DNA from 2 places in the Sphingobacterium siyangense genome. Region 1 is predicted to be linked to the other one. Evidence: riboswitches for the same ligand, from Rfam matches in the RefSeq annotation. Region 1 holds a riboswitch; the other holds the start of a gene.

Region 1 (6,986 bases):
TCACTGCTAGCAAAACATCATATCCCGCTGATCGAAGATGACACCTACGGCGACCTCCATTTTGGTATCCAACGCCCCAAATGTTGCAAATCTTTTGACCTCGATGGCAATGTACTCTGGTGCGGATCAGTTTCAAAGACATTGGCTCCGGGCTTCCGTGTCGGATGGGTCGCTCCTGGAAAATACAAGGAGCAGATTATCAAACTAAAACTAATCCATTCCCTATCATCTACAACGATCATCAACGAGGCGGTGGGAAATTTTCTATTAACAGGAAAGTATGAAAACCACCTACGTAAACTCCGTAGATCATTAACAGAAAACTACCAGCAGTATGCCGCTATCATCGCGGACCATTTTCCGGAAGGCACTAAAATAAGCCGCCCACAGGGCGGACTCGCCCTATGGGTTGAATTTCCAAAACACATCGATACAGGCAAGCTATACAATTATGCGCTTAAACTACAGATTAGCATTTCACCGGGAAGGATCTTCACCTTGCAGGATCAATTTCACCATTGCATGCGGCTCTGCATTGGTTTACCCTGGAGCAATGAAATCGCCTTAAAATTAAAACAGCTTGGTAAACTCGCAAAAGCCCTCCAATAGATTATAACATTAAAGAATAAAACCAACAGTCAAGACAGGAAACAACAAGTCGAAGCCTATGCTTACTTGAGTTCCAGTTCCAGCCTGTGTTTACCAGCCTCCAATTGGACGATATCGCTGCTTCTAACATTATCCGGTGGATAAAATGTTGCCGTCGCATTAGCAGGTATTTGGATATTATATACGATCATTTTATCCGTTAACTTCCATTCGGAAACAATTTTACCGTAGGGTGAATCGTAAGAAATAGAAGATTCTTTCAATTCCTGGGGGAAGATAGGTTTTAAGAGCACATGTTTAAATCCAGGTTGTTTAGGATCTGGCAGAATCCCGCCGATAGATTTAAAAAACCAACCACCGATTTCGCCAAACATCATGTGGTTGTCTGAAATATCCCGTGTTGCTTTTAAATCCCAGTTCTCCAACAATGTTGTCGCTCCATTTACAATCCACCATCCCCAAGACGGGTAGGTATCTTGTACCGCGACCTTATAGGCTGTCGTTGCGTAACCGTTATCTTTTAACGCATTCAATAATGCTTTAGCACCCAATACACCTACATCCAAATGAAAGTTGGTCTCTTCCACTTTCTTATTCAGGTTGGCTGCAACGCGGGCTTTCATTTCATCGGGTACAACACCCCAATAGAGTGGTACACTCAGTTCGGTCTGTGTTCCATTGCTATAAACACCTTTGGAAGCATCTAAAAATTTAGCGTTGATGGCCGTTTTAATTTTCTCGCTTAGCAGTTCATATTTTTGCTGATCTGCTGTGTACCCAAACAATTTGGCCGCAGCAGCCAAGATGGTCGCATCCACATAAAAATAAACAGATGAGGTCAACTCCAGATTGGACTGTGACTTAACCGGCACCCAGTCTCCACGCCCAAAAGTTGTTAAGCCAGACGGGCTGATTCCATCTACATAATCGACATAGCGTTTGATATTTAGATAACATTCTTCTAATGCACGTGGGTCTCCATAAAACTGATAGATCTGCCATGGAATGATGGCAATGGTGCTTGTCCAATCCAAACCATTTGCGGTACCATAGCCCCATCCGCCAGTTGGAATAATATCGGGTAAGACACCATTCTCCTGTTGTTCATCACGATGATCTGCCATCCACTTTTCATAAACTGTTATCCCGTCAAAATTGTAAAAAGCTGTTTCAATCGCTAGATGCCCATCCCCTGTCCAACCGTTCTTTTCGCGCTGCGGACAGTCTGTAGGATAGCCCATCAAATTGGACAAGTAGGCATTGTTGGTCGCTTCCCATAGTTTGTTGACCAACGCTGATGATGTCTTAAGCTGTCCAATAGCAGGCACATCACTATGCATAAAATAGGCGGTCACAGCCGAACTATCCAACGCGATCGCTGCACTACTACTAATTTCGACGTAACGAAATCCCTTGTAACCGAACTTGGCCATAAACTCATCATCCCGACCACTTAAGGTCAATATATCGGTCTGAAAGGGCTCCTTTTCCTTATCGCCCCGATTATAAACATCAATATTGGACTGATCAAGATGCCCATCCGCCAACAACCGCTCACCATGCTTGATACGCAGCATAGTACCCGCAGCTCCTTTCACCTTAATTTTTGTAATCCCGGCCATATTCTGGCCCATATCGAACACATAGGTACGTTGGTCTATCTTTGTCACTGATTTCGGCTTATAGGACTTCACGAGCCGAATCGGTACCATCTGTTGGGAAACGATATGTGCAGATGGCGCATTTCTATACTGAACAGCCTGCCAGGCCGAATCATCGTATTTTGGTTTATCCCAGTTGGGTATTTCCAGTCTTGCATCGTAATGCTCACCAGTGTAAATATTATTATAGGTGATTGGTCCTGACGCTGTCTTCCACTGCTTATCCGAAACAATGGTTTCCGTCGTTCCATCTGTATAAACGATTTTCAGTTCTAAACAGAATGTTGGCCGGGCCCGCCATGGTGCTTTATCAAAATTCCAAACGGCCAGTGGTTGATGATTATACCAGCCATTCCCCAAAACAACGCCAATGGCGTTCTCTCCTTTTTGAAGCTGCTGGGTTACGTCCGTCACGACATACAATGTCCGTCGGTCAAATCGAGTATACATTGGATCCAGACGATGGTCGTTAACGCGCTGGCCATTAATGGAAAGTTCATATAATCCTGCTGCGGCAATATATGCGCGGGCAGATTTTATCTGCTTATTTGCCTTAAATTCTGTTCTAAAATAAGGCGTTTCTCGCGCATGAATATCCTTATTGTCGCTGATCCATTTTCCTTTCCAAAGGTCCATTCCCATCATGCCCGTTTCGAACGATGCTATTTCTGAACGTGTTGATACACCATCCTTATCCCATACTTTAACCTTCCAGAAGTACTTGGTCTGTGGCTTTAACTGTGCGCCATTATAGGACACTAACATAGCCGAGCTGAACTGTTTGCCACTATCCCAGTTATCTTTGGTCTCTCGCAGCAGTGCCAGCGAATCTTGCCCTAAAAAGATCTGATAAGCCTGTTGTACCGCACCTTTACGTTGGTCCTCAAGTCGCCAGCTAAGTCTTGGGTGAATTGCATCAATACCCAATGGATTGACCAAATGTTCGCATGTCAACTGCACGGCGCTGCAGTTGTTTTTAGGTTGGGCATAAGTGTTGCTAGCGATACACAACAATGTTGTCAATAAAATCCTACGCATTAAAAGATACTATTCTTGGTGGTTGTTAAATTGTTTTAGCTGATTCAAAAAACTAATATATCAAATATTTCCCACATACTGACCTGTACTTTCCTGTACAATAAACCCAAGTCTGCAAAATAAAATTCTTGCAACTTTCATAAAAATAACCTTATCTTAGTCACAACTTTAGGGGTGTCTGCTCGTGCAGGCTGAGATTTTACCCTTAGAACCTGATCCGGATCATACTGGCGTAGGGAAAAGTGAGCTGTCTACAAGGTGCATTGCTGTGCCTTTGTGTAGCCATTCCTAAAGTTTTACCAAAAAAATTAAGGAATGGAACTTACAATAAACCATCAGATTCGATTTTTCGACCCCTCGCTTACTTCATTGGAAGGCTTGTTGCTTTTGGAATTATCCGGCCAAACTCAGGGCGTGGCTGTAGCTATTAACAACAAAGTCATACCCAAAAAGGACTGGGCTACGACACCACTAAAACCGCACGATCAGATTATTTTAATCACCGCGTCCCAGGGCGGATAGCTATTCCCCAAAAATCAATCGAACCGAGTAATTCACCCCAATAAGAAAAAAATGACAGCTGAAAAAATTACGCAATCGCCCTTTCCAAATGCAAAGAAAATTTTTGTATCCGGAAAACTATTTCCTATTCAAGTCGCTATGCGTCAAATCTCCTTGAGTCCAACCAAATTAACGAATGGAGAAGTAGAAATTAATCCCCCGGTAACAGTCTATGATACTTCTGGACCATATACCGATGACACCATCCATATCGATATCCGAAAAGGCCTCCCGCGCCTTCGCGAACAGTGGATCTTAGATCGTCAGGATGTCATACAGCTGCCTGGCACCAGCTCTGAATATGGACAAAAACGCCTTTCTGATCCAACGTTGGATGAACTCCGATTCGCGTATAGCCATAAACCGAAAATAGCCTCTGCCGGCAGGAATGTCACCCAATTACATTATGCAAAGCAAGGCATCATTACCCCAGAAATGGAGTACGTTGCTATCCGTGAAAACCAACGTATCGAGCAGCTCACGGCCAGTACCTCCGGAATGGATCATCAGCATAAAGGACAGAATTTTGGTGCCAGAACACATGATAAAGCAATTACACCAGAATTTGTCCGTGAGGAAATCGCTGCCGGAAGAGCAATCATCCCCAATAATATCAATCATCCTGAAAGTGAACCCATGATTATCGGGCGCAACTTTCTTGTTAAAATTAATGCCAATATTGGCAATAGTGCTGTAAGCTCAAGTATAGAGGAAGAAGTTGAGAAAGCAGTATGGGCCTGTCGTTGGGGAGCCGATACCATCATGGACCTGTCCACTGGCAAAAATATTCACGAAACCCGCGAATGGATTATCCGTAACTCGCCCGTTCCAATCGGTACAGTACCGATCTATCAGGCGCTCGAAAAAGTGAAGGGGGTGGCCGAGGACCTTACCTGGGAAATATTCAAAGATACCTTGATTGAACAGGCCGAACAGGGTGTTTCTTACTTTACCATACACGCCGGCGTACTGCTTCGTTATATCCATCTCACCGCTTCTCGAGTAACGGGAATTGTCTCCAGAGGAGGGTCTATCATGGCCAAATGGTGTCTTTTCCACCACAAAGAGAACTTTCTCTATACCCATTTTGAGGAGATCTGTGAGATTATGAAGCGATATGATGTTGCTTTTTCACTTGGCGATGGTCTCCGTCCAGGAGCCATTGCGGACGCCAACGATGCGGCTCAATTTGCGGAGCTCGAAACACTGGGCGAGCTCACCAAGATCGCCTGGAAACACGATGTTCAGGTGATGATCGAAGGTCCGGGCCATGTTCCTATGCAATTGATCAAAGAGAATATGGACAAGCAATTGGCTTGTTGTGACGAAGCACCATTTTATACCTTGGGCCCCTTAACAACTGATATTGCTCCAGGTTATGACCACATCACATCAGCCATTGGAGCTGCGATGATCGGATGGTATGGATGTGCGATGCTTTGCTATGTGACGCCCAAAGAACATCTGGGCTTACCAAATAAAAAAGACGTTAAAGACGGTGTAATCACCTATAAACTAGCTGCCCATGCGGCCGATTTGGCCAAAGGACATCCAGGTGCGCAATACCGTGATAATGCCTTGAGTAAGGCGAGATTTGAATTTAGATGGGAAGATCAATTCAACCTTTCCCTCGATCCAGATACAGCACGTGAATATCATGACGAAACATTGCCGGCAGATGCGGCCAAAGTGGCTCACTTCTGCTCCATGTGCGGTCCCAAATTTTGCTCGATGAAAATTACACAGGAAATCAGAGATAGTGCCGCACAAGGGATGCTGGAAAAATCGCAGGAATTCATCGCGCAAGGAAAAGAGATTTATTTATGATCATCGCTTTGACAGCAGCAGAAACGATTCCTTCTGAAAAAGTGATTATAGATGCTTTGTTCAAAGAAGGACTCGATATCCTGCACTTGCGCAAGTATCATTTTACAGACCTACAAATGTCCCAATATGTGGAATCTATCGATTCCACATACCTGGACAGATTGGTCCTACATTCTCACCCTCACCTATCGGCTGAGCTCGGAATCGCACGTATTCATATGAACGAAAAGGATAGAAAGGATAGATCAACAAATCAAATGCTGCCTACAACAATCTGTTCGACATCGGTGCATGATATCGATCAATTCAATAGCCTTGATGAATGTTGGGCCTATGCTTTTTTAAGTCCATTATTTCCGAGCATCTCAAAAGTGGGGTATGGCGTGTATAATGCAAGGTTGGATCAGCTCCCGTCACGCTCCAACTTTACTGTTCGTCTCATCGGTCTTGGAGGGATAAATCAAGATAACTGTCTTATCCCGATGCAGCAAGGTGCAGATGGAATTGCCTTATATGGTACTTTATGGAAGCACCCTGATCCAGTTCAAAATTTTATAGCATGCAAACAAAAACTATGGAAAAACTCCAATATATATCGCAGGGACAAACATTAACTGAACAAAAAAATAACATACTGAAAGCGCTGGATGCGGGGGCCAAATGGATACAGATCAGATGGAAGAACGCCGATGAAAAGAGCCGCTACATGCTTGCAGAACAGATCAAGCAAACCTGTTCTGAATTTGGTGCCAGCTGTATTATCAATGACCATCCTTTGCTTGCAGCGGCTGTAGATGCTGATGGCGTGCACTTGGGACTGGATGACTGCAGCGTCACAGCTGCCCGGAACATATTGGGTACAGGAAAAATAATCGGCGGTACTGCCAATAGCTTTGCGAATGTAAAACAAAGAATAAGTGAACATTGTGACTATATCGGACTCGGACCATTCAACTATACCATAACAAAACAAAAACTAAGTCCCCTATTGGGGATTGCAGGATATGAAAACATCATCCAACAAGTCCGCCTAGAAGGCTTGCCCCCTATTCCAATATTCGCAATTGGCGGTATAAGCCAACTTGAAGATATCCAACAGCTATTAGAAATTGGAGTTTACGGTGTAGCACTCTCCGGAATCGTAACCAAGACTCCAAACATTGTTTCATCCATCAATAAAATTTTATTATGAGCAACCTACATATAGCCGATCGCGTATTTGAATCCAGATTATTTCTTGGTACGGGCAAATTCGGTAATCTCACAGAAATGAGCGATGCCATTGTGGCT
Region 2 (6,986 bases), 380 kb from region 1:
AATTTATTGTTACTGAAAGTTTCATTTTAATTCCCCTTTTTATCGTTTCTTATGTGCTTATGCACTTATGTGCACGCTCTATCGTTAACTGCCACCTATAGTATAATAGTAATGCCAAAACTTTAAATCCGTTTAAAATACTGATTAACACTAGTTTTGTTTCTGAGTGCTATTTTCGTTAATGCTCATTTTTGAACATCAACTGTTCGGTATCGGACAATAGTTTGTTTACCATACCCTTCGTTTGTAGGCTGCTAACCAGAATTGATACTCTAATTGGGAAGCTGTTATAAATACTTGTCGCATCTTCTCCCGTTTTGTTGCAGTAGTTTCTGCAGCAATTTTGTCAACGTAGTTTTTCGCCTTGATAACGCCCTGTGCAAAATCCTCACCGCTATAGGTTTCTATCCATTTGGAATAGGGATTTCCCTGTGTATTTGCTGTCGATACAATGTGATCTCCGACCTCCTTATAAATCCAAAAACAGGGGAGTGTTGCCGCCATAGCGACCTCAATGCTCTCGAAAGCGGCTACGCTTTTAAGAAAATGGACATAATGATGGCAGGTTGGTTCGATTTTGTTGCTCTTGTCGGCAGGACTTAAACCAAATTCCCGAAAGTAATTTTCGTGTAATGCCCGTTCAACAAGAAGCGCATTGCGACCAAATTCGAAATAGTCCAATGCTTGTTGGTTATCCGCACTTTTTGCACCTATAAAGGCGAGCACACGGCCAAATTCTTCTAAATAGAAAGCATCCTGCTGCATGTAAAATTGAAATTTATCCAGGGGAAGACTACCATCACTAAGCTGAACAATAAATGGCATAGTAAGTATATCCGAATAAATAGCTGTTATGGATTCCCAGGCATGATCAGTCCAGTTCATATTGAATAAGTTTAATCGGATTATGGAAGTGATTTAATGGCCCATTTCCTTTGCCAATGACGAGATCTTTGCTACCAGCTATTGCTGCGTGTATATAGGCCAATGCGAATTCAACCGCGCTATCGAGACCAACGCCTTGTGCCAAATGGCTCGCAATTGCTGAAGAAAGCGAACAACCGGAACCATGTGTATTTTTGCTGTTAATTTTTTGAGATTTGAATTCAATTGGTGGACTCTTGTGCTGGAACAACAGGGATGTTAATTCTTGACTTTGGAGATGCCCGCCTTTAATCAAAACGGATTGACAACCTTTCGCCAATAGGCTATTTCCCGCTTTTTTCATCTTCTCAACATTGTCAATAACTTCGTTTACTAAAACACTTACCTCGTCTAAATTTGGTGTAATCAGCATTGCTAAAGGAAAAAGAAGTTCTATGCAGGCCTGAATTGTATCATCGTGAATGAGCTTGTGCCCGCTGGTCGAGACCATGACTGGATCAAATACGATAGGCCCTTTATATTCTTTTAAATAGCTGCTAATAAGCTCCACAAGTTCAATATTGTGTACCATTCCTATTTTGATTGCATCGGGATAGATATCGTCAAAAATAGCATCCAATTGGTCCTGGACGGCTGCTGTAGGAATTTCATAAATACGTCTTACACCTTGTGTGTTCTGAACGGGTAAGGCAGTTAAAACATTCATGGCATAACAACCTAATGCAGATATGGTTTTGGTATCTGCCTGTATACCTGCACCACCGCTACCATCGAACCCCGCAATGCTGAGTACGGTAGGGACGCGGTATTTTTTATCTTTTGTCATTTTAATAGTTCTTTTAGTTGTGCACTGGCAGCTCTGGGATCTTGACTTTGGCATATGGCCGAAACGACTGCAATGGAGTCTGCACCGGCATTCCAGGTCTCTTCTGCTGTTTGTAAATTCATCCTTCCGATAGCGATCAATGGTTTTTCCGTCCTACTCCGAAGTTGTTTTAAACCCGCAATTCCCCATTCAGTAACCGTATCTACTTTTGTTTTCGTAGAAAAAATGGGGCTTACACCAAGGTGGTCGACGGTGTACATTTGTTCACTTTCCAGTTGTTGCATGTCTTCTATGGACCAGCCTATGGTTAATTTATCACCATATTTTTCGCGAATAGCGAGCGGCTGCAAATCATTTTGACCCACATGTACTCCCCATGCCTCGATTTGGGCAGCGATTGCTACGGCATCATTGATCACGAGCGGAATACCATAATGATCGGTCAGTTTTTTCAAACGGATGGCTTTATCCAAAAATGTGGCCGGATCGTCAGCCTTTTCGCGCAATTGTATAAGATCGACTCCGCCAATAATGGCTTCTTCGGCAACATTGAGCCAATTTTGAGGATAACAGTCCCGCTCAGAAATTACCAAATATAAAGGGTAGGGAAAAAGCGGATTAATGCGCATAGCGTTTGATCTTGAGCTTTGATTTTAGACGTTCTGCATTGAGCTGATAGAGTTCATCATAGAGATTCAATTGCAGGGTGCCCGGTCCAGCTGCTGTTTGGGCAGCGAGTTCTCCCGCTAAGCTCAGAATGGATACACCGGCAACAGCTGCTTCAAAATATTGGTCTGTAACACCTAGAAATGCACCAATAAGCGCAGTAGCACTACAGCCAAGCCCAGTTACCTGTGTCATTAAAGGGTTGCCATTAAAAACTTCAACCCGATATTGCTGTGAAAGGATATAGTCTACTTCTCCAGAAATACAGATAATGGAGCCGGTTTGTTCTTGTAATAATTGGCCAAATCGGAGCGCATCTTTACTCGCTGTCGTGCTGTCGACTCCCTTTGTGTTCGGTTGGTTGAAATTGTACAGCGTCATGATTTCTGATGCATTTCCACGAATAACCGTGGGTTTGAGATCCAGTAGATTGGATAATAAATCATTGCGGAATGCTGATATCCCAGCACCAACAGGATCAAGTACCCATGGCCGTCCAATGGTATTGGCATGTTCGGTAGCAACCAGCATAGCTTCGGCAGTATCTTCACTCAAGGTGCCGATATTAATGACAAGAGCTTGTGCAATATCGACAACCTCGCGTACTTCTAATGGGCTGTGTACCATCACAGGGGACGCTCCTAGGGCTAAAAGTGCGTTGGCAGTATTGTTCATCACGACTAGGTTTGTGATGTTGTGTACAAGGGGTTTTTCGACCCTCAGCTGCTCTAATAAATTGATAATTGAATCTTCCATTTTTTTACATATGCTAAGATATACTGTGTGGCCTTGGAGGGAAGAAGAGCGATAGCCTGTGCAGTAAAGGAGTATGCTGTACAGTGGATTTTTGCTTTTCCCTACGCCGGTATAAACCGAATCAGGTTCAAAGGGACTATCTCAATTCTATACAGAATACCCCCAAAGCCAGACCAAACTTAAACAAAAAAGAGGACTTTTCATATCCGTCATTTTTCGATCATTAGCTTGTTGAATTAATCGGCCGGATTTTGATCGGCACTAATTTCAATGTATTCAACAGGGGTATAGGTAACCCGGGCAAAATTTTTGGTCAAAAGTTCGGTTTCCAAAATCTTTCCACCCTGAAACTTTAAAAATTTCTCGCGCCAAATCTCATTTTTCCGAAAGAACTGATTGTCTATTTTAAGAAATTGATGTTCTTTTTCAACGACATGGTACGCAAAATCCAGTTCTTGATCAATTCTTAATTCGCCCTCTAAACATTTGTCTGTGAACCAGAGATTTATTTGAAAGGTGTAAGGCGTGTTGTTGGTGAATTGATAGTCGCGGTAATTATAAAAGACGGTAGCTCCACTACCGAATGGCAAAACACGGCCATCGTCCGGAAATGGATCAAAAGAGTGGTGATAACGTTCATTGACGGTGAGTGGACTATGGATAACAAGCCAATGGATGAGGTTGGATATTTGACAGATTCCACCGCCAATACCCGCTCTTGCTTCACCAAAGGATAACTCCATGCCGGGCAGATATCCTTTTTTTACAGTGGGTAGTCCAACGAGTTTACAAAATGAAAAGGTTTCCTTCGGTCTGATCAGAATGCTATTAATCTGTGCTGCTGCAATTTTCAGGTTGGTAACTTTGTTAATCTGCAATTGCATATTATTTTCGCCTAGTTTTTTTAATAAGACAGACTGATGCTTTTTAATACGAAAGGGAAGTTTTTCAGTTGATTTAGCTGTGCTGTATTTCTTATTATCAAATAGCCAAACGGCTTTGCGCTGCACTCTTCTCGCCCATACTGCAATAAAATAGAGTATGGGATGAAGTTGACTGATCAGTTTTCTTTTTCTCAATTTGACGTTTATGTATCGCTATCAAAATTAGTGCAGAAATGTGTTTTTTGCCGAATTTCGTCGAATATTTTTTTGTCAAAATCAAGAATCTTATTGTCTGAGCTTAGTGCAGTTTTTCAGTTCGTTTAGTTGGTTTTCTTTGCCTGTATGTATTTCGCTGTTAACTTTCCCTCCTTGTTATAGATCAAGCTTTCGTAGGCACAGTTTCCGAGATCTTTTACAATAGATTTTTGTTGTAATACACCCTCATAATAAAACTCATCAATCGTTTCGTTGGCTCGGTACGATCGCTTGATTTCGGCTGTCAGTCGATCGCTTTGATCGAAGGTTTGGCGCAGCGAGTAGTCACTTGTTTCCGGACTATCATACTGATAGCGGACGCGACTTTCTCTTTGATCATTTCTGCCCGAAATCTCTTCAGTAATTCGATTCTGTTGATCATAACTGTAAATGGTCCAGTCTCTCCGTTGATAGACAAAATGAATGGATTCACTTTTTATAACCTGGAGTTTACTGTTCAAGTGATAAATCATCGCCGATTCAAATGTAGGATCGTAGGAAACAATGGTATTTGGGAGATACCGGTAAATTGTACTGCTGCTCCACTTACTATTTCGAAGGTACTGTATGGAGTCGATAAGTCCGAATTGATTATAGCATCTTTTGTTGTAATAATTATTTCCCCCGGAAAGATTGTTCGATGTGATCTCTTTGCCTTCTTCATATACAGTCGTCATAATTGCACCGGATTGCACCGCATTTTCGTCCGAAAACTGCTGCATTACATAAGTGCCGTCACATTTATTCTTACGCTGACTGTAATAAAGAGGAAGAGCGGAATTTGCGATAATAGCCGCTGCATATTGCCCGGATGGAATAAATTGAACTTGTGCGATTGAGTCAAAGAAATGTGAGGCATTATATTGTGCAGAAGCTTTCTTTGACGCAATTTGTGTGCTGGTGTTTAATATCGGTTTGGCTGCTGCCAGATAGGTATTACTATCGTATATGATCTTGGGTTTGGCTAATCCATCAAACAAGATCATGGCATGACGTTGCTTCAATGACAATACGTCGATGGTCCACTGGTGATTTTTAACGATGAATGTGAGTTTTTTTGCATCGGTTTTTGTGACCAGTAACTTTGTTGTGCTATAAGGTACTAATTTGAAAATCTCAGCAGCATTTTTTTCGTGTAGACGCATGATAAAATCAGTTGATTTATCGGACTCATTGGTTAGAAAAAGAACTGCATGCGTTGGGCTAGCTATTGTTAGCGATTTTACTGTTTGCGATGCTGCGCTGGGACTATATAACAGCAATATCAACAACTGAATGATAATCGGATAAATGTGCAGTTTCGCGTTATAATTCATTTGGGTCGATATTGCTGTTGTTGACTTTGCTATTTAATTTAATACTTCTTTCAAAAATAATAAGGTGTGCTCCCAGGCACGTTTAGCCATTACGGGGTTATATTCGGCTGACTCGGGATTCGTAAACGTATGTCCCGAATTTGCGTAGGTAATTATTTGCCAGTCTGCTTTTCCTTCATTTAATTCCTTGACCAACCCATCGTAATCTTCTTTTGATACGCTTTTATCGGCTGCTGGGTGCTCAACGAGTACTTTTGTTTTGATCGAACCATTGGGTCTGTCGGCAGCTTTGGATAGGCCTCCGTGGATACTGATCACTGCATTGACGGGGAAGCCGGCTCTCGCTGCTTCTAAGGCTCCTGAACCTCCAAAACAATAGCCGATGACAGCAATTTTCGTCGGATCCGCGCCCTCTTTTTTCAGTTGTTCCAATGCGAGCATTATGCGATGCTGATAAGCTTTATAGTCTGTCTTATAGTGGCCGGCAATTTTCGAAGCTGCGGTGTTGTCCGAGGGAATATTTCCTTCACCGTAGATGTCGGCAATGAACGCGATGTAACCTTCTTTTTCAAGAAGCAATGCAGCTTGTTTCGCTTCGTTGTCAATTCCCTTCCATGCCGGAAGAATTAAGACAGCAGGGCCTTTTTTTGCCCTATTGGAGGTTACCATGCCGTTGAGTTTTTGTTCACCATCCTGGTAAGAAACCTGTTTTAATTGTTGGGCCTGCGTAGTCATGGTGACCATAGTAAGCACCAATAGTGTCATAACTGTTTTCATCTGTTAATAATTTGTTCCACTTATTATTTTGTGTGATCAGAAATGAACCTAATTTGGAGTCCATCTCAACTAAATATAATTTTCAATGTACATTTTTTTCACTGTCGCCAACCTGAAGCTATGACTTGATGGATTCAATGATACCAATAACATCGAGCTGTCCGAGACCTTGATCCTGTGCTTTTCCGTAGGTTTCGAGTAAGGTCTTGAGGAGGGGATAGTCAGCACCGGCCTGTTGAGCCAGTCGAATATCTTTCAGCATAAGGTCTAGCGCAAATGCAGGACTGTAGTTTTCTTCCACCAATAATGGTGTTTTCACTTTTGTTGCCCCACTGCCGCTGGCACTATCGTTGATGATTTCGAGCATATCGCTTCGTTGAATTCCCAGTTTATCTGAAAATAAGATCGTCTCCGCGAGACCTTGGTAAATCGTCGAAAGGAAATAGTTGATCGCAAGTTTAGCGGCAATTCCCTGACCATTTTCGCCGAGATGTTTGATCGATTTTCCCATCTGCTCGAGGTATGGTCGGGCGCGATGAAGGTCTTCGGGATCACCACCGACCATAATAATAAGTGTACCCTCAGTCGCTGGCTTGGTACTGCCGGCAACGGGAGCATCGA

The links. Region 1 has a riboswitch for thiamine pyrophosphate ahead of thiS (sulfur carrier protein ThiS). Riboswitches for the same ligand answer to the same signal wherever they lie in the genome.
Region 2: it holds a riboswitch for thiamine pyrophosphate, as region 1 does, so the genes downstream of both, thiM (hydroxyethylthiazole kinase) here and thiS (sulfur carrier protein ThiS) in region 1, are expected to answer to the same signal.

What each region holds. Positions count from the first base shown of each region.
Region 1 covers NZ_CP080574.1:3,947,922-3,954,907, forward strand. Annotated here, with positions in the region: gene K2F45_RS16595 (aminotransferase-like domain-containing protein) at 1-609, shown strand, start outside; gene K2F45_RS16600 (alpha-L-rhamnosidase) at 672-3,308, opposite strand; TPP riboswitch at 3,469-3,564, shown strand; gene thiS (sulfur carrier protein ThiS) at 3,624-3,830, shown strand; gene thiC (phosphomethylpyrimidine synthase ThiC) at 3,882-5,696, shown strand; gene K2F45_RS16615 (thiamine phosphate synthase) at 5,693-6,310, shown strand; gene K2F45_RS16620 (thiamine phosphate synthase) at 6,256-6,888, shown strand; gene K2F45_RS16625 (thiazole synthase) at 6,885-6,986, shown strand, end outside.
Region 2 covers NZ_CP080574.1:4,332,267-4,339,252, reverse strand. Annotated here, with positions in the region: gene tenA (thiaminase II) at 229-885, opposite strand; gene thiD (bifunctional hydroxymethylpyrimidine kinase/phosphomethylpyrimidine kinase) at 872-1,711, opposite strand; gene thiE (thiamine phosphate synthase) at 1,708-2,340, opposite strand; gene thiM (hydroxyethylthiazole kinase) at 2,330-3,133, opposite strand; TPP riboswitch at 3,215-3,307, opposite strand; gene K2F45_RS18295 (VanW family protein) at 3,370-4,212, opposite strand; gene K2F45_RS18290 (hypothetical protein) at 4,338-5,588, opposite strand; gene K2F45_RS18285 (dienelactone hydrolase family protein) at 5,622-6,365, opposite strand; gene K2F45_RS18280 (NAD(P)-dependent oxidoreductase) at 6,484-6,986, opposite strand, start outside.